Regions from separate parts of the Rhizobium sp. AN73 genome, predicted to be linked through region 1. Evidence: predicted binding sites of a transcription regulator. Region 1 holds the regulator's gene; each other region holds the start of a gene.
What was found. Region 1 encodes LexA, which represses DNA repair genes until DNA is damaged. Its sites were predicted from a motif close to TGTTCNNNNTGTGTTCNG; they were not measured.

Region 1 (6,628 bases):
CAAACGAGGTGGCATCGTGGGGCGGTAGTGCTGCGACCGGGCGTCCGCATGGCTGGTTCATCGGTGTCGCTTCGGCCGGTTTTCTGCTTTTGACATTGCTGCGCAGCCGGCTTGCGCTTCTCGGCATTCCGGTTCTGCTCTTTGCCTTCGGCCTCTCGGCGATCGTCGCCTATCGCGACCTGCCTGATCTGCTGGTCCACGAGGACGGTGAGCTGGTGGCGATGGTGGAGGATGGCAAGGTCTTTACCACAAAAGCACGGCCGCCGGGCTTTGTGTTCGGCCAATGGCAAAGAGCGCTCATGCTGCCGGAAAAAAACGTTCCGCCGGTATTTGTAAAAGGGGAGGGCATAACAAATAACGCTGGTTCAGGTTCCGGCTCGAAATCGAGACTGTCGCCCGAAGACATGACGGTGGTGGCGCGGGAGATGACAGCGGCTCTCAGAGACTCCAAGGCCGGTGTTTTCACCTGCAGGAAAGACATGTGGTGCGCGGCAAGCGCGGCAAGCGGCGAGTGGATCATCGTTCTGGAAGACGGCCGCTTTGCCGGAAAAGCCTGCGATATAGCCGACATTGTCGTCGTTTCCCGCAGGACCTCTTTTTCACAGTGCCGCTCGGGCGCGTTCCTGCTCAGCCGTGACATTTTGCGGCGTATCGGCTCGGTGGAGATAGATTTCGCGGATAAGGCGCAGGAAGGGGTCGTTGGTCGGCTGCGCGCCGCAATCTCCGGGACGGACAGGTCCTGGAGCCAACATCGTTATTACGACTGGAAAAGCGGACGTTTCGACCACGACCTGCCGCAATCCGTCATCCGGTTGCTGGCGGGGTCGTAGTGACCGCCGCCAGCATGAATTATCAAACCTTGATGCGCAGATCGGTGGTCAATTCGCCGATATCGCCGATTTCCTGTTCATGCGACGCGTCGCGCCAGCGCTCCTTCAAGCCGGCCTCGTACCACTCCTGCATGGCGGGCAGGGCGAGCAACCTATCGCAATAGGCTTTCGCCGCAGGCGAAAGATCCGCGCCATAGGTCTGGAAACGGAATGCGACCGGGCAGAAAAAGGCATCGACCGCCGTGAATTTTTGACCGGCAAGATAGGGCCCGCCAAATTTCGCAAGGCCTTCGCTCCATAGCGCATCGATGCGCTTTATGTCGGCCGCCAGCCCGGCATCGCCAACCTTCGGCTTTATCCTGACGCCGACCGACATGGGATAGAGATTGCGCAGCGAGGAAAAGCCGGCATGCATCTCGCTTGCGGCCGACCGTGACCAGGCCCTTGCCTTCGTGTCGCTTGCCCAGATGCCCTGGTGTCTTTCGGCAAGGTACTCGGCGATCGAAAGCGTTTCCCACACCGTTACACCATCGTCGACAAGGCAGGGCACCTTGCCGGTTGGCGAAAATGTGGTGAAGGCGACGCCTTCGCCGAATGGAACGAGCTTTTCATCGAAGGCGATACCGAGTGTGCGCATCAACACCCACGGCCGCAGCGACCATGAAGAATAGTTCTTGTTGGCGATATAAAGATCGTACATGGCGTATCTCCCGGATATGACGCGCATTTCTACACCTGCCAAGCGTTCACGGAATATCGAAAATATTCCATGGCACCCATAAGCGCTGTTGATGAGTGGTAAAACGGAGTACGGAGAGCTGCATCCTGCGATATGTCACCAGCGGGTGGCAATGAAGAACTCAGCGCACGACGAGATTGAACAGATTCGCGCAGCCTTGCCCAAAGCCCCTCGATCGTTCCCGCGCCGATGGCACCAGAAGCATGTTTGCCGTTGCGCTTACCGCGAAACAGAAACATTGAGGCGAAAGCCGCATCTGAATTTTACGGGGCACGGTAAGCCGATCCGCCGGGTGACACACATCTTCCGTATACCAGCAGACCGTGCCTCATTCGGCACCAGCCACACCCACTTGCACGAGTGTCATCTTCACAATGACACCCGTTACAAAAAGGGGTGACGGCCGGTTCCATTGGATCAATGGTAACGGCGGATCAGCCCCACCAGTTTACCCTGGATTTTCACCCGGTCCGGTCCGAAGATGCGGGTCTCATAGGCGGGGTTTGCTGCCTCGAGTGCAATGGACGCGCCCTTGCGGCGGAAACGCTTCAGCGTCGCTTCCTCGTCATCCACCAACGCCACGACGATATCGCCGGGATTGGCGGTGCTGCCATTGCGGATGATGACGGTGTCGCCGTCGAAAATGCCGGCCTCGATCATCGAATCGCCCTTGACCTCAAGAGCGTAATGTTCACCCGTGCCGAGCATGTCCACCGGAACGGCCACATCATGGGTGTTGTTCTGGATGGCGGAAATCGGCACACCGGCGGCAATGCGGCCCATGACAGGCACGGTGACGGCCCCGACGAGATCGTTGGCCGGCGTCTTGGGGGCAGGGGCCGCTTCCGGCGCCTTGGGCTTGCCAAGGCTGCCTTCGATGACGCTCGGCGAAAAGCCGCGCTGCGGCCTTGCGCCCGGCGTATAGGCCTCAGGCAGCTTGATGACTTCCAGCGCTCGCGCTCTGTTAGGTAGCCGGCGAATGAATCCACGCTCTTCGAGCGCAGTAATCAGCCGGTGGATGCCGGATTTGGAGGCAAGATCGAGTGCGTCCTTCATTTCATCGAAGGAGGGCGGCACGCCGGACTCTTTCATTCGTTCATGAATGAAGAGAAGCAATTCCTGCTGTTTGCGCGTGAGCATGAGGAAAACACCCTTTAGAATCGTCGTGGAAGTCGCGAAACAAATACAGAACGGACACTATATGTTCCATATGTGTTCCGCAATCCCCTAAAATTTCGTGAAGCTGCTATCTGTTGTTTTGATGATTTGCTTCTTTGCGCCTGATTGTGCTTTTCTGCGGTCCAAATCGTTCAGGCATGCCCGGACGGAGCGCCAGCGCAGGAAGCAGGTCATGATGAAATCCCATAACGTCGATCATCTCGTTCTGCCGGTACAGGATATCGGCGTTGCCGTGAAACGTCTTGCCAGCCTTGGATTTACGGTCGCACCGGAGGCTCTTCATCCCTTCGGCACGCAAAATGCCTGCGTTTTTTTCACCGACGGCACCTATCTGGAGCCGCTCTCAGTTGCTGATCCGGCTAAGTATACTGCCTCAGTGGACAAGGGAGATGTGTTCACCGGCAGGGATCGGGCTTTCCGGCAGCGCGACGGGCAGGAGGGTTTTTCTGCCCTCGTCGCCAGAACCGAAGACGCACTTGCCGACCATGACAGGTTCCTGACCTCTGGCGTGTCGGCGGGCGATGTATTCCAGTTTTCGCGGCCGGTGCGGATGCCTGACGGGTCGCAAAGCGAGGCGGCGTTCCGGCTGGCTTTCGCGGCAATCGGGGCTGCGGCGGATTTCTTCCTGTTCAGTTGCCAACGGCTGCAAGCATTGCCGGGCGATCGCACGGCGCTGGAGCGCCATGCCAACGGGGTCTCCGGACTTAGCGAAATTGTCCTGTTTTCCGGCGATGTTCCGAACGCGGCGCGCCTGATCGAAACGGTCTTTGGCTGTGAAGGCAATGTGTCTCCGAATGGTGATATGGTTTTCGCAACCGGCAACGCCCGTATCAGACTGACCGAAAAGCCGGCCTTCAGCGGACACGCCCTGAATACTCCGGATAGGGGCGACGGCGGATTGTGCGGTGCGGGCATCGTCTTTCTGTCATACGATCTTGCCGTGACAGAGGCTGCGCTTGCTGCTAATGGCGTGTCCTGCGCAAAAGCGGGCGGCCGTCTGGTGGTGCCTGCGGCACCCGGTCAGGGCGTTGCCTTCGCCTTCGAGGAAAAATGATGAGCGTTACGAACAATCTCAAAGTCACCGCCGGCGATGGCGCCAGCAAGGTTTCCTTCTCCAACGCCGAGCGTTTTTCGCTGATTGCCGGCCCCTGCCAGATGGAAAGCCGCGAGCACGCCTTCATGATTGCCGGCGTCCTGAAAGAGCTTTGCGACAGTCTTGGGATCGGGCTTGTTTACAAGTCCTCCTTCGACAAGGCGAACCGCACCTCGCTTTCCGGCAAGCGCGGCATCGGCCTTGACAATGCGATGGAAATTTTCGCCGACCTCAAGAAGGAATTCGGCTTTCCGGTTCTGACCGACATTCACACCGAAGAGCAATGCGCCATCGTTTCCGAAGTGGTGGACGTGCTGCAGATTCCGGCCTTTCTCAGCCGCCAGACCGATCTTCTCGTTGCCGCCGCCAAGACCGGCCGCGTCATCAACGTCAAGAAGGGTCAGTTCCTGGCTCCCTGGGACATGAAAAACGTGCTCGCCAAGCTCAATGAGAGCGGCAATCCGAATGTACTCCTGTGCGAGCGCGGCGCGTCCTTCGGTTACAATACGCTGGTCTCCGACATGCGCTCCTTGCCGATCATGGCTTCGCTCGGCGCGCCGGTCGTGTTTGACGCCACCCACTCGGTGCAACAGCCGGGCGGGCAGGGTGGCTCCACGGGCGGACAGCGCGAATTCGTCGAGACTTTGGCACGCGCGGCGGTCGCCGTCGGCGTGGCCGGCCTCTTCATCGAAACCCATGAAGACCCGGACAATGCGCCTTCCGACGGCCCCAACATGGTGCATCTGAAGGACATGCCGAAACTGCTCGAAAAGCTTCTGGCTTTCGACGCCATCACCAAAGCCTGAGGGCTGGCCGTTGCGGCGGGCACCGTTTGTGCCAATCGATTTTAAATGGCGGGCGGGCCGTTTCCGCCGTCCGCCGTCATTGTAATTTCTTCGCCATCGTCTAAGACAGGCGACGGAAAATATCTGTTCCATTCCCAAGGGAGAGACCATGACTGCCATTACCGATATCATCGCGCGCGAAATTCTCGACAGCCGCGGCAACCCGACCGTTGAAGTCGATGTCTATCTCGAAGACGGCTCCATGGGCCGCGCCGCCGTTCCTTCGGGCGCCTCCACCGGCGCGCATGAGGCGGTTGAGCTGCGCGATGGCGGCAAGCGTTATCTCGGCAAGGGCGTGGAAAAGGCGGTCGAAGCCGTCAATACGGAAATCTTCGACGCCATCGGTGGTTTCGACGCCGAAAACCAGATCCAGATCGACCAGATGATGATCGCGCTTGACGGTACGCCGAACAAGTCGCGCATCGGCGCCAACGCCATCCTCGGCGTATCGCTTGCTGTTGCCAAAGCTGCCGCTGAAGCCTCCGGCCTGCCGCTTTACCGTTATGTCGGTGGCCCGAACGCGCATCTCCTGCCGGTTCCGATGATGAACATCATCAATGGCGGCGCGCATGCCGACAACCCGATCGACTTCCAGGAATTCATGATCCTGCCGGTTGGCGCGGACAATATCCGCGAAGCCGTGCGCATGGGTTCGGAAGTGTTCCATACGCTGAAAAAAGAACTGTCCGCACAGGGCCACAACACCAATGTCGGCGACGAGGGCGGTTTTGCACCGGGTCTCGAAAGCGCACCGGCTGCGCTCGATTTCATCATGAAGTCGATCGAAAAGGCTGGTTACCGTCCGGGTGAAGACATGTTCATCGGCCTCGACTGCGCCTCGACCGAATTCTTCAAGGACGGAAAATACGTTCTCGAAGGTGAAGGCCGCACGCTGGAGCCGGGCGCGATGGCTGAATATCTGGCCGAACTGGTCGCGAAATACCCGATCATCTCCGTCGAAGACGGCATGGCCGAAGACGACTGGGATGGCTGGAAGGCCCTGACCGATCTCGTCGGCAACAAGTGCCAGCTGGTGGGCGACGACCTTTTCGTCACCAACTCCGCACGTCTTCGCGACGGCATCAAGATGGGTGTCGCCAACTCCATCCTCGTCAAGGTCAACCAGATCGGTTCGCTTTTCGAGACGCTGGATGCGGTCGAAACGGCGCACAAGGCCGGTTACACCGCCGTCATGTCGCACCGCTCCGGTGAAACGGAAGATTCCACCATCGCCGATCTCGCGGTCGCCACCAATTGCGGTCAGATCAAGACCGGCTCGCTTGCCCGTTCCGACCGGCTCGCAAAGTACAACCAGCTTATCCGCATCGAGGAAATGCTGGGCCCGCAGGCCGCTTACGCCGGCCGTTCGATCCTGCGCGGTTAATTCGCGTCTGGATTTGCGATATGGCCCGCCGCCTGGCGGGCTGAGGTTGGTGAAAGATGTGTCCACGCATGGGACGTCATCCTCGGGCCTGACCCGAGGATCCACCTTCCAAGCCGCCTATGGATCCTCGCCTCAAGGGCGAGGATGACGTGGTGGAGAGGAGAGCTCTCCTTGCAAACGCAGCCCGCCTCCCGGCGGGCTTTTTTGTGTCTATCTGTCGCCCGGAAATTAAGGTCAACGGATAGTTAAACAATCCGCATTAGTCTTGAGACTCACATTATGCGTTTTAAGGCTTCTCTCCGGCATGTGGACCAGACATCATAAAAAGAGACGATTCTGGCCGTTTGATCGTTCCGGCCATCACGATCGCTTTTCTTTCCTATTTCGGGTATCATTCCATCCACGGCGACTTCGGGCTTCAGGCAACGGAGCGGCTGGAGCGGCAGCGTTTGGCGAGAACGGCGGAGCTTGCCAAGCTGACGCAGGCGCGTGTGGCGTTGGAGCGGCAGGTGGAATTGTTGAGCGACGGCTCGCTGGAACGTGACATGATCGACGAGA
Region 2 (6,628 bases), on a different contig from region 1:
TGGCAGACCGGGTGGTGGTGCTCAATCACGGACGTATCGAACAGCAGGGCACGCCGCTCGAACTCTATAAGACACCGGCCAATCTCTTCGTTGCCGCCTTTATCGGCTCGCCGGCCATGAACCTGATCGAAGGCGTGGTCGATGGCGAGGGCGATCAGCCCGCCGCGCGTCTGAAGGACGGAACCGCGATCCGCATTTCAGCCTCCAGAAAGGTCAAGCGCGGCCAGCCGGTAACGATTGGCTTGAGACCGGAACATATCGGTTCAACCATCGGCGGCGATGTTTCGCTCTCCGGCAGGACTGTGCTGGTGGAGCCGACGGGCGCGCAGACACATGTGGTCTTTGAACTGGCGGGCGATCAGGTGACGGCGGTGGTGGATGGCGAGCAGCCGGTCAGGGTCAACACCCCCTTTGCCGCCACCGTGCATCACGAGCGCGTACATGTGTTCGACAGGGCAAGCGGGCTGGCGCTTTAATCGCCTTTCGCTCTTTAAGTAAAATAACGAAATTCTCTCGCCCTTCGACTTTTGGGGCTGTTTGAAAATTACGAGCGGTTAGCTTTGACGCATTGGCAGCCAAAGCGGTTTTATCGCTCAACTGTATCGATACAGGAGGAGATTTTTATGAAGACGATCAAGGGGCCGGGTCTTTTTCTCGGTCAGTTTGCCGGTGATGCAGCGCCTTTCAATACATGGGACGGTATTACCAAATGGGCGGCGGAAAAGGGTTATGCCGGCGTGCAGGTTCCCACCTGGGCCGGGCAGCTGATCGATCTGAAAAAAGCCGCTGAATCCAAGGATTATTGCGACGAATTCGCGGGTGTCGCGCGCCAGAACGGCGTCGAAGTGACCGAGCTTTCCACCCATTTGCAGGGCCAGCTGGTTGCCGTTCACCCGGCCTATGACGAAGCTTTCGACGGCTTTGCGGCGCCGGAAGTGCGCGGTAACCCCAAAGCGCGCCAGCAATGGGCGGTGGAGCAGGTGAAGCTGGCGTTGAAAGCCTCGAGAAACCTCGGCATCAACGCACATGCGACCTTTTCGGGCGCTCTTGCCTGGCCCTTCATCTATCCTTGGCCGCAGCGCCCGGCCGGTCTGGTGGAAACCGCCTTTGACGAGCTGGCGAAACGCTGGACGCCGATCCTCGATTATGCCGATGAGCAGGGCGTCGACGTCTGCTACGAAATCCATCCGGGCGAAGATCTGCATGACGGCGTCACCTTCGAGATGTTCCTGGAGCGGGTAAAGAACCATCCGCGCGCCAACATGCTCTACGACCCGTCGCATTACGTGCTGCAATGCCTCGATTATCTCGACAATATCGACATCTACAAAGACCGCATCAAGATGTTCCACGTCAAGGATGCCGAATTCAACCCGACCGGACGACAGGGCGTCTATGGCGGTTATCAGGGCTGGGTCAACCGCGCGGGCCGCTTCCGTTCGCTGGGCGACGGGCAGGTGGATTTCGGTGCGGTCTTCTCGAAAATGGCGGCCAATGATTTCGATGGCTGGGCCGTGGTCGAGTGGGAATGCGCGCTGAAACATCCCGAAGACGGTGCCCGCGAAGGGGCCGAGTTCGTCAAACACCACATCATCCGCGTCACGGAAAAGGCCTTCGACGATTTCGCATCTGGTGGCACGGACGATGCGGCCAACCGTCGTATGCTTGGGCTTTGAAAGCATTTCCAGGAAAAGTGTGAAGCGGTTTTCACTCAGGAAATGCGCTAAGAAAATGCCGAGGAGACATTATGGCTATTGAAGGAAAAACAACCGACAAGGCGAACACGCGGATTCGCCTGGGCATGGTCGGCGGCGGTTCGGGTGCATTTATCGGCGGCGTTCACCGCATGGCCGCACGGCTCGACAACCGCTTCGATCTCGTGGCCGGGGCTTTGTCCTCGACACCGGAAAAATCCCTGGCATCCGGCCGTGAGCTTGGGCTTGATCCCGAGCGTTGCTATGGCTCGTTCGAGGAAATGGCGGAAAAGGAAGCGCTGCGCGAGGACGGCATCGAGGCGGTAGCGATCGTCACCCCCAACCATGTGCATTATCCGGCAGCGAAGGCGTTTCTGGAGCGCGGCATCCATGTCATCTGCGACAAGCCGCTGACCTCCAATCTGGAGGACGCCAAAAAGCTGAAGGACGTGGCGGACAAGGCCGATGCGCTGTTCATCCTCACCCATAACTATACCGGTTATCCGATGGTGCGGCATGCGCGCGAACTGGTGGAAACCGGTGCGCTCGGCAATATCCGTCTGGTGCAGATGGAATATCCGCAGGACTGGTTGACGGAAGCGGTGGAGCAGACCGGCGCGAAGCAGGCTGTCTGGCGTACCGACCCGGCGCAATCCGGCGTTGGCGGCTCGACCGGCGATATCGGCACCCATGCCTATAATCTCGGCTGCTTCATTTCCGGTCTGGAAGCGGATGAGCTGGCGGCGGATGTGCATACCTTCGTGGAAGGTCGCCGTCTTGACGACAATGCGCATGTGATGCTGCGCTTCAAGGCCAAGGATGGCAAGCAGGCGGCCAAGGGGCTACTCTGGTGCAGCCAGGTTGCCGTCGGTCATGAAAACGGGTTGAAAATCCGCGTTTATGGCGACAAGGCCGGCATTGAGTGGACGCAGGCGGATCCGAACTATCTCTGGTTCACGAAACTCGGCGAGCCGAAGCAGCTCATCACTCGCGGCGGTGCCGGGGCAGGGGCTGCGGCCGCACGCGTCACCCGCATTCCGTCGGGCCATCCGGAAGGTTATCTCGAAGCTTTCGCGACCATCTATACCGAGGCCGCACATGCCATCGAAGCCCGCCGCACCGGCTCGGCGCTGGACAAGGCGGTCATCTATCCGACAGTGGATGACGGCGTCAAAGGTGTGGCCTTTGTTACGGCCTGCATCGAATCCGGCAAGAAGAACGGCGGCTGGGTAAAGCTGTAACAGAGCAGGGGCGTGAACCGTCCCAAGCTGCTGACAACCCATCCTCGCATTCCACGTCATCCTCGGGGCAAGCCCGAGGATGACGGAGGAGGGCTCGTCTTGCCTATATCATTGGGAAAACATAAATCCTGAGCGCATGCAGCTTGTCGTCTTCGCCATCGCTCGGCCCAAGCTTAGGACACCTTGATCAGAGAGCTTGGTCGGACACCACCACGACGTGATCAATTGATGAATGTCGACTGCGGCCGCGCTCGTTCTGTTATGGGGCAACCGTCCTGAAGCTTGGTCCAGGACGAGACGTTGAGCTTCATCTCGCAACGCGCGAGATAGGAGCCGCCATCGACCTTCAGGCAGGATGTCTGGCCGAGTTGGAACATGACACCGCGATTTCGGCATTTGCAATTGTGGGCATCCGCCAAAGTGGGGATCAGGACCAGTGCCAGAGCAATTACGAGCACTCCAAGACGCATGGCTGAGGCTCCAAAAGATAGGCCATCAGACTACACCCGTCTGACGGTATAGTCAAAACGGCCTCCCTCAATGATGCGCACGGGACGGCCATAGCCGGCTTGAACTCTCCCGGTTTTAGCCGATCAAAATCGCCCGGATATCATTCACATTCGTCAGGGTCGGACCCGTCACGACAAGGTCTCCGGCTGCCCTGAATGCGGTATAGCTGTCGTGCCCCACAAGCGACTGGCGCGGATCGACACCGGCGTCGCGCATGCGGGCAATCGTATCCGGTGTCACCAGAGCACCGGCTGCATCCTCCACGCCGTCTATGCCGTCGCTGTCGCCGGCAATCGCCCAGATGCCTGCCGCGCCCTTCAGCGTCAGCGCGAGGCTCAGCAGGAATTCAGTATTACGCCCGCCTTTGCCGGCCGCACCCTTGCCAATCGTGACAGTGGTTTCACCGCCGGAAAGCAGCACGGCCGGGCCTTTGACCGGCAGGCCCTTGCGGCTGGCGGAAAGGGCGATACCCGCCATGACAGCGCCGACATCCTTTGACTCGCCTTCAAGGGAATCCCCAAGGATGAGTGGCGTAAGGCCAAGCTTCACCGCCTCGTCCGCTGCCGCCTGCAGGGCGAGCGAGGGGGCTGCGATCATCCTGACATCCTCGTCGATATCGCCTGCCTTCGGAGTTTCCTCACCCTTTTCCAGCACCTTGCGCACGTTCTCAGGAAGATCGAGCCCGTAACGGGAGACGATTTCCCTCACGCTGTCGATGTCGCTCGGATCGGCAACCGTCGGGCCGGAGGCGATTTCGGAGGGATCGTCGCCCGGTACATCGGAGATCAACAACGACACCACCTTGGCCGGCTTGGCAGCCAGCGCCAGCCGTCCGCCCTTGATGCGGGAGAGGTGCTTGCGCACGGCGTTCATTTCGGAAATCGTCGCACCGCTGGCAAGAAGCGCACGGTTGACGGCCATCTTGTCCGCAAGCGTCATGTTTTCGGCGGGCGCGACCATCAGCGCCGAACCGCCGCCGGAAATCAGCGCGATCACCATGTCGTCGGCGGTCAACCCTTCAACAGCGGCAAGAATGCGTCTAGCCGCTTCCGCGCTCATGTCGTCAGGTACGGGATGGGATGCTTCGATGATCTCGATGCGTCCGGCCGGAACAGCATGGCCATAACGGGTCACCACGACACCGGAGAGATCGACATCCGCCCAGGCCTTATCGAGCGCAGCGGCCATGGCAGCCGAGGCCTTGCCGGCGCCAACCACCACGCATCTGCCCTTCGGCGGGGATGGGAGATAATGTTTCAGCACCTTTGCGGGATCGGCGCTCGATACGGCGGCCATGAAAATCCGGTTGAGGGCATCCTTGGCGCGCCGGTCGTTCCATTCCGTCATGGCGGTCATGCTCCCAGGGTGCTGAAGGCGAGTGCGACGAGCGCCACAATGGCGGGCAGCGCCTGAATGAACAGGATCTTCATATTGGCGGTGACGGCGCCAAAAACACCGGCAATGATAACGCATGCGAGGAAAAACACCTTGAAGCTCAGGCCCGCATCGCCCTGCGTCAGCCCGTAGATCAGCCCAGCCGCCAGAAAGCCGTTATAAAGCCCCTGATTGGCGGCAAGCACCTTCGTCTGTCGGGCAAAATCCGCCGAGAGGCCGAAAGCCTTGCGGCCTGCCGGTTTTTCCCACAGCAGCATTTCCAGAATGGCGATGTAGATATGAATGGCCGCAACGGCGGCAATCAGAATACTGGCGATCATCGGCGGCTTTCCTCCAAAAACCTTGAGGTCCTTACACGGCGGTCTTCGTGAAAACACGGACGGCAAGGACAATTCCGTTTTAACGGCGGTACGCATGGCCGCAAGGCCATATTCCCGCTCTTCCCGCGCAAACTGTTGAAGAGCGGCATGGCATTGCTTGACTCTTTGCTGAAATAAGAACAAAACAGGAACAATAGAATTGAAAATCCGGAATTGAAACTTGTCATGCCATGCAAAAGCGCGCGGAACAGTTGCTCGTTGTCGAAGAGCTGCGTGAAAGGCTGGAAAGGATCAGCGGCGGGTCTGCCCGTCTGCACGAGACCTTGCCTTTCGGCGTGGATGTCATCGACCATCACCTGCCGGGAGGCGGGCTGAAGCTCGGCAGCCTGCATGAGGTGAGCGGTGGCGGCAATGGCGCCGCCGATGGCGCAGCGGCGGCCCTTTTTGCGGCCGGTGTCGCGGCGCGGCTGCCCGGCAAGGTCTTATGGTGCGTCACCCGGCGGGATCTGTTCATGCCGGGATTGACGCAGGCAGGCCTGTCGCAGAACCGGGTCATCATCGTTGAATGCCGCGATGAAAAAGGCGTGCTCGACTGTTTCGAGGAGGGCTTACGCTGCAACGGTTTCGGCGCGGTGATGGGTGAGTTGGCGAAATTGCCGATGAATGCCTCGCGGCGGCTGCAACTGGCGGCGGAAACCTCTGGTGTTACCGGCATTGCCATCCGCCGCTTCCGGCGTGCGGCCGATGCGACGCTGTTCGGTGAGCCGACGGCGGCCGTCACCCGCTGGCGTGTCTCCGTTCGTCCCTCCTCAGCCCTGCCGGTGCCGGGGGTGGGCAGGCCGCGCTGGTTTCTGGAGCTTCTGCGGTGTCGCGGTGGTGAAAGTGCTGAATTTGAAGTGGAAGCCTGTGATGCAAAGGGTCGTCTCGCTTTACCTGCCGACATGGCCGACGGATCGCTACCGGCGTCTTTCGGGACAGAACGCGCCGCCGGTTGAAAAACCACTGGTCATGATCGGCCGTCAGGGCAGCCGTCGTCTCGTGCTGGCGCTGGACAAGGCGGCAAGGGCGGTTGGCATCCGGCTTGGCACGCCCGTCAGCAAGGCGCAGGCGCTGGTGCCGGGTCTCGTCGTCGAAAATCTGGATGCGGCGGCGGATGCCCGCGCCCTGCAGCAACTCGCCTTTCATTTCCTGCGCATCTATGCCCCGATTGTCGCTGCCGATCCGCCAGATGGGCTGGTGCTGGACACGGCGGGCGCGGACCATCTGCATGGCAATGAGACGCTGATGCTGAGCGGCATGGTCAACCGCCTGCATGCCGCAGGTTTTGCCGCCCGCGCTGCCATTGCCGATAGCTGGGGTGCGGCCCATGCGCTGGCCCGCTTTAGCCGGGAAGAGATCAGTATTGTGCCGCCGGGTGGCCAGCGGGTGGCGATCAGCGCACTGCCGCTTTCCGCGTTGAGGCTGGAGG
Region 3 (6,628 bases), on a different contig from region 1:
CGAAATACTGCTGGAGTTCGATAATGTCGTGCGGGAAGTTCTCCGCACCGGCATCGAGGTTGCGGCGCAGCGCGCGTGCCGTCCGCATGTCGGTTCCCGGCGCGCGGCCAAGCCCGAGATCGACCCGGCCGGGCAGCAGTGCCGCAAGCGTGCCGAACTGTTCGGCGATGACGAGCGGTGAATGGTTGGGCAGCATGATGCCACCGGAGCCGACACGGATATGTTTCGTCGCCGCACCCACATGGGCGATGACGAGCGATGTCGCGGCGCTGGCGATGCCCGGCATGCCATGGTGTTCCGCAAGCCAGATGCGGTTGTAACCGTGGTCTTCGGCCTTGATCGCCATGCGGCGGGAGTTTTCAAGCGCCTGACTGACGCTCTCGCCTTCGCCGATCGGCGAAAGGTCGAGAATGGAAAAGGGGATCATCCGACGCTCCTGAAGAAATTTAAGTCTTTGATGCGGATGTAAGGCGCGTGTCCCGATTTACCAGAGAAGTCGCGCAGAATTGAAGGATGGTTCAAAAAAATTGGGGCCTCCGAAGAGGCCCCGTTTCACTTCTCAACCCGCCCGCCGGAATTGCCGGGCTTCGTGATATCCCGTTTGTTCCCGGTCGGGAGCGAGCACGAACTGCCCGAGCCTTCCGTCCATCTCGCTGGCTTCGGAGGCGAGATTGTGGATGGCGGCCGTCGTTTCTTCCACCATGGCCGCATTCTGCTGGGTCATGGTGTCGAGGGTGGTGACGGTGCTGTTGATTTCTGCCAGCGTATGCGCCTCCTCGCGGGTGGATTCCATGATCTCCTCAATGCGGGAGCTGATGGTCTGCACATGTTTGCCGATGCCGGTCAGCGAAGTGCCAGCTTTTTCGACCAGCGCCACACCGGTGGAAACCTCGTCGGTGGAGCGTTTCAGCAGGCTGGTGATTTCCTTCGCAGCCGCGGCTGAGCGTTGCGCCAGTTCGCGCACTTCCTGTGCCACGACGGCAAAACCCTTGCCGGCATCACCCGCGCGGGCAGCCTCGACGCCTGCATTCAAGGCAAGAAGATTGGTCTGGAAAGCGATTTCGTCGATGACGCCGATGATCTGGTTGATCTGGCGCGACGAGGTCTGGATCGCCTCCATGGCGGCGATGGTCTGTTCCATTACCCGGCTGGAGGTCGTTGCCTCCGTGCTGGCGTCGTGGGCGATCCGTGTTGCCTGTTCGGCGCGTTCGATCTGGTCGCGGACGGCTTCGGTAATCGCCTTGATGGCGCTTGCCGTCTCGGTAATCGAGGCGGCCTGCCGCTCGGTGCGTTCCGCCAGCTGGTCCGCACCCACCCGCATTTCCTCCGAGCCGCCGCGAACGGCGGCGGAATTGCCGCCGATGGCCTGCATGGTCTCACTAAGCCGGGCAAGCGCCGTGTTAAAGTTATGGCGCAGGCTTTCGAGATCGTCGGGGAAGACCTGATCTATGCGATAGGCGAGATTGCCGTTTGCCAGCCGATCGAGACCCTCATCCAGAGAACGGACGACCATCTGCAGGGTGCCAGCCTCGGCCTCGCGTTCCGCAAGATGTGCACGGCGTTCCGTTTCCGCCTCCTCCCGGGTGCGGGATGCGGTCGCTTCCATTTCCCGCTGCAAGATGAGCTTTTCGCGGAAACTGCCGAGCGCGCGCGCCATGCGGCCGATCTCGTCCTTGCGGTCCTGATTGCCGATTTCGGCATCGAGACGGCCCGCGGCCACTTCGCCGGTCAGCCCGGCAAGCTTTTCCAGGGGAGCGAACAGGCGGCGGGCGAAAAACGCGGTCGCCACGCACATGACGGCCAGAACGCAAAGACCGATCACGGCAAGCGTGCCGGCAATCGAGATGGAGCCTGCATTCAATTCGCTGCGCAACATGCTTTCCACTGTGAGGTATTTTTCACCGGCAAACGAGAACGGACGGGCATAGGCATTGGCCTCGCCATCCGGGCGGTCGATCTTGGCAATCGTCATGCCGGCCGTATTCAGGGCTTGCGTGTGGAAACCGTAGATCGCCGGATCGAGGCTGACGAGGCCGCTGCCGTCCACGCCCAGAACCTTACCATCGGCAGAAATGATTGCGGATTGTTCGGAGCTGCCAGCGGCGATGCCTTTCGCGAGTATCTGGCTGAAGACGTCTTGCTTGACGCGGAAAAGAACGACGCCCTTGAATGCGCCAAATTTGACAACCGGAATGCCGAAATAGATGCCTGCCTCTTTGGTCGCGGCGTCGATGCGCAGGCCGGAGAAGCTGGTTTGCGCCACGTCGTTCGCGGCTTTTCCAGCGTTTGTCGCTCCGCGTGCAAAGGCGGTGCCGAGGCCGCTATCCGCCCAGGCGCCACCGGTGACGGTTTCGCCGAAAGCTGGTCCTTTCATATAGGAATAATAGACCGTGCCGGTGGGATCGATAAAGAGGACGTCGCTGAACGGGGTTCCCTTGAGGTAACCGCCGACATCCGTCTGGGTTTTCTCGTGGGTGGAATAATAAAAGCCGCTCGGGTTTTCCGGCTTGATGAGCTTTTCTTTTTCGCCGAAGGGGTTTTCCCTGACAAAGACGCGTTGCAGCTCCGCCTTAGCATCTCCAGAGTTCTTCTGCACCGTGCCCCAGCCGCTGCGCATGGAAACCACCGCCATTTGCAGGGATTCGATCTTGGCGATGGAGTCCGCCTGTGTTTCGAGCTGTTCGAGACGTTCCTGAAGCATATCGCCCCGGAAGACGAGAATGCTTTCCATGGATTTCGACGCCTGTTCCTCAAGAACGCCGCTGCTGCTTTGATAACCGAGGAGCGTGAGCGCCCCGGTCGAGATCGCCATCAGTGCAAGGAAAATCGCGAGCACTTTGGTGGATATGGAATGAAAACGGTTCAGCATGGCCGATGCAGCCCTCAATGCCGGATCAGTTCCCACGCCATACATGGATGGCGCCACCGGATGGCTGATATGGCTTAAATATTATGCTGCGGATCATCATGTCCGCAGCTCCCCTTTTTTGATTTTGTGCGGGAACAATGCGGTACGCGGTTTAAGCAGAGGTAAATGCTGCACTGCAAATTTGAGCAATGTTGTCGTTTTGTTCACTTATCGCTGGCAGGGTCGCAGCCGAAAAGATAGGGTGCCTCATGCAAAAGACGATCTGAATCATCGGTATCGACCCCGGATTGCGACGCACCGGATGGGGTGTCATTGAAACCCTCGGCAACAGCCTTCGGTTTGTCGCCTCCGGTACGGTGACGTCCGATGGCGATATGGATCTCGCCTCCCGCCTGTGCCAGCTGCATGACGGGCTGGCGGATATCGTGCACAGCTATCAGCCCGACGAAGCCGCGGTGGAGCAGACTTTCGTGAACAAGGATGCGGTCGCGACGCTGAAACTCGGTCAGGCGCGCGGCATCGCCATGCTGGTTCCAGCACGGGCAGGCTTGCCCGTTTTCGAATATGCGCCGAATGCGGTCAAGAAAGCCGTCATCGGCGTTGGGCACGGCGAAAAGCAGCAAATTCACATGATGCTGAAAATCCTGATGCCGAAGGCCGAATTCAAGGGTAACGATGCGGCGGACGCTCTCGCGATCGCAATCTGCCACGCGCATAATCGCGGCGGCGACAGGATGGCGCGGCTTTTGGCGGCCGGTTGAATATTGAAGTCTCATTGCAGCGGGCGGCATCATGATCGGAAAACTTAAAGGCACCATCGAGGAAATCGGCACGGATTACGTGCTGGTGGATGTGCACGGCGTTTGTTACGTCGCCCATTGTTCGGCGCGCACGCTGTCGAAAATCGGTTTGGCTGGTGAAGCGGTGGTCCTCTTCATCGAAACCTATGTGCGTGAGGACCAGCTGAGGCTGTTCGGCTTCCTGTCTGCGCTTGAGCGGGAATGGTTCAATCTGCTGCAGAGCGTACAGGGCGTCGGTTCTAAAGTGGCGCTGGCCATGCTTTCCACCCTGTCGCCTTCCGAACTCGCCAATGCGATAGCGCTTCAGGACAAGGTGTCGATTTCGCGTGCGCCGGGTGTGGGGCCGAAAGTGGCGGTGCGCATCGTTACCGAACTGCGCAACAAGGCACCGGCCTTTGCGGGAGAAGCTTCTGCTTCCATCGGGCTTAAGCAGGAACTTGGCGAAGGCGTCGCTTCTGCGCCGGTGGCCGATGCCGTTTCAGCGCTTACCAATCTCGGCTATTCGCGCGACCAGGCCGCAAACGCTGTTGCCGCCGCGCTGAAGAATGGCGGGGAGGGCGGCGATAGCGCCAAGCTCATCCGGCTCGGCCTGAGGGAGCTTTCGCGCTAGGGTGCGCGGGTACACAAGGGTGCAGCGCTGCCACCGGCAGAAGCGCGTATGAAGCCGGGCGCGTATCGAATTTCGTGAAGCGCCTTCGTGCGACAGTCATGATATAGCGGCGAAGACCATCTCATGAATTCGTCTAGAACAATGGAATGCCCTGAATGAGCGATGCGGACAGACTGATTTCGGCGGACAAGCGCGGTGAGGATATCGACACCACCATGCGTCCGCAGTCGCTGGACGATTTTACCGGCCAGGCGGAGGCCCGCGCCAATCTCAAGGTGTTTATCGAGGCCGCCAAGAACCGCGGCGAGGCGCTCGACCATGTGCTGTTCGTAGGCCCGCCCGGTCTCGGCAAAACCACGCTGGCACAGATCATGGCCAAGGAGCTTGGCGTCAATTTCAAGTCCACTTCCGGACCGGTGATCGCCAAGGCGGGTGATCTCGCCGCACTTCTGACCAATCTTGAGGAGCGCGACGTGCTCTTCATCGATGAAATCCACCGTCTCAATCCGGCGGTCGAGGAAATTCTTTATCCGGCGATGGAGGATTTCCAGCTCGATCTCATCATCGGCGAGGGGCCTGCCGCGCGCTCGGTGAAGATCGACCTCTCCAAGTTCACCCTCGTTGCTGCAACCACGCGTCTCGGCCTGCTGACGACGCCGCTGCGTGACCGCTTCGGCATCCCCGTCCGGTTGGCTTTCTACACCGTCGATGAGCTGGAACTGATCGTTCGGCGCGGCGCACGGCTGATGGGGCTCAACATGACCGACGATGGCGCGCGCGAGATAGCAAGGCGTGCGCGCGGCACGCCACGCATCGCCGGACGGCTTTTGCGCCGGGTGCGCGATTTCGCCGAGGTGGCGCGCGCCGAAGCCGTTACCCGCGAGATTGCCGACGAGGCGCTGACGCGGCTGCTTGTCGACAAAATGGGTCTCGACCAGCTCGACATGCGTTATCTGACCATGATCGCGGTTAATTTCGGCGGCGGCCCGGTCGGTATCGAGACCATTGCAGCCGGCCTGTCAGAGCCGCGTGATGCGATCGAGGACATCATCGAACCCTACATGATCCAGCAGGGTTTCATCCAGCGCACGCCACGCGGCCGCGTTCTGACGGGCACGGCCTGGAAACATCTGGGCATGCAGCCGCCGAAGGACCTTGAGGCGGCGCAGTTCCGTCTGACGCTGGAAGAGGATTGAGCGCAAGAGGAGACGCATATGCTGGAATATGATTCTTCGCGGGTTTTTCGCAAACTTGCACGCAATAACAAACTGGCCAATTTCCGGCTGCACCACACCTGTCTTCAGCTTTCGCAGGAGGAATTTGTCGCCCCTCGGGTCAGCTTTTTCCCGACGCTGCGCGCGACGCTGAACCACATCTACACCGTCGACCGTTTTTATATCGATGCTGTCAAAGGCGGGACGCTGGGGCTTGCCGCTTTTGACGAAGAAGAGCCTTTCGCCACCATAGCAGAACTGTGCGTCGCCCAGGCGGAACTCGACAACGAACTGATCGCTTTTGTCGACATGCTCGATGGAGAGGGGTTGGCAGCCACCGTCTATGTTCATCGCGGCGCGCGCATTCAGCAGGATCGCCGCGACGATGTGCTGTCCCATCTCTTCCAGCACCAGACGCATCATCGCGGACAGGTGCATGCGATGTTGTCCGGCACCACGATCGATCCGCCGCAACTGGATGAATTCATTGTGGGAGACGATGCAAAGGCAAGAAAAGCCGAGATGGATGCGCTAGGGTGGACGGAAACCGATTTGATGTTTTCAGCCAGCAGGTTCAGTTAATGACGCAAGACACCAAAGTGCAGGACACCCGCATCCGCATGAAATTCAAGCCGAAACGTATTTTTCAGATGCGCGTTGCAGGGCTGGCGTTTCGGGACGGACATGTGCTGGTGCACCGGGCTTCGCATGAGAAATTCTGGACCTTTCCGGGTGGCCGCGCCGAAATGGGCGAGTGCTCCGAAGAAACACTGGCGCGCGAAATGGTGGAGGAGCTTGGCGTCGAGGCCAAGGTCGGACGACTTTTATGGGCGGTGGAGAATTTTTTCCATTATGAGGGCAAGGACTGGCACGAACTCGGGTTTTATTACCTGATGGATCTGCCGGAGACACTTGCCTTTCATCCGAGCGAAATCATCCACCGCGTTCAGGATGGCGATAACGAGCTTGAATTCCGCTGGGTCGCGGCGACCCGGCAGGCATTGACGGAGCTTGATATTCCGCCCTATTTCATCGCCGACGAAATAGAACATTTGCCTGAAACCACAAAACACCTTGTCTGGCATGACGGCAATCTGGACGATAAATGACCTCTGCCCCCGAACGCCACATGATC

Region 2: RBH10_RS08355 (ImuA family protein) is a predicted target of LexA. The motif match lies at 5,336-5,353, and genes of this name have one in related genera.
Region 3: ruvC (crossover junction endodeoxyribonuclease RuvC) is a predicted target of LexA. The motif match lies at 3,059-3,076, and genes of this name have one in related genera.

What each region holds. Positions count from the first base shown of each region.
Region 1 covers NZ_JARWME010000002.1:1,217,438-1,224,065, reverse strand. The annotation lists gene RBH10_RS16010 (ComEC/Rec2 family competence protein) at 1-830, shown strand, start outside; gene RBH10_RS16005 (glutathione S-transferase family protein) at 853-1,530, opposite strand; gene lexA (transcriptional repressor LexA) at 1,987-2,709, opposite strand; gene RBH10_RS15995 (VOC family protein) at 2,921-3,802, shown strand; gene kdsA (3-deoxy-8-phosphooctulonate synthase) at 3,802-4,647, shown strand; gene eno (phosphopyruvate hydratase) at 4,796-6,070, shown strand; partial or broken gene RBH10_RS15980 (septum formation initiator family protein) at 6,375-6,628, shown strand, end outside.
Region 2 covers NZ_JARWME010000001.1:1,865,504-1,872,131, forward strand. The annotation lists gene RBH10_RS08325 (ABC transporter ATP-binding protein) at 1-476, shown strand, start outside; gene RBH10_RS08330 (sugar phosphate isomerase/epimerase) at 624-1,676, shown strand; gene RBH10_RS08335 (Gfo/Idh/MocA family protein) at 1,748-2,935, shown strand; gene RBH10_RS08340 (hypothetical protein) at 3,157-3,405, opposite strand; gene RBH10_RS08345 (glycerate kinase) at 3,521-4,792, opposite strand; gene RBH10_RS08350 (DUF1304 domain-containing protein) at 4,798-5,160, opposite strand; gene RBH10_RS08355 (ImuA family protein) at 5,391-6,155, shown strand; gene RBH10_RS08360 (DNA polymerase Y family protein) at 6,070-6,628, shown strand, end outside.
Region 3 covers NZ_JARWME010000001.1:1,275,843-1,282,470, forward strand. The annotation lists gene RBH10_RS05655 (LLM class flavin-dependent oxidoreductase) at 1-427, opposite strand, end outside; gene RBH10_RS05660 (methyl-accepting chemotaxis protein) at 560-2,869, opposite strand; gene ruvC (crossover junction endodeoxyribonuclease RuvC) at 3,136-3,630, shown strand; gene ruvA (Holliday junction branch migration protein RuvA) at 3,662-4,279, shown strand; gene ruvB (Holliday junction branch migration DNA helicase RuvB) at 4,435-5,475, shown strand; gene RBH10_RS05680 (DinB family protein) at 5,497-6,075, shown strand; gene RBH10_RS05685 (NUDIX hydrolase) at 6,075-6,602, shown strand; gene RBH10_RS05690 (NUDIX hydrolase) at 6,599-6,628, shown strand, end outside.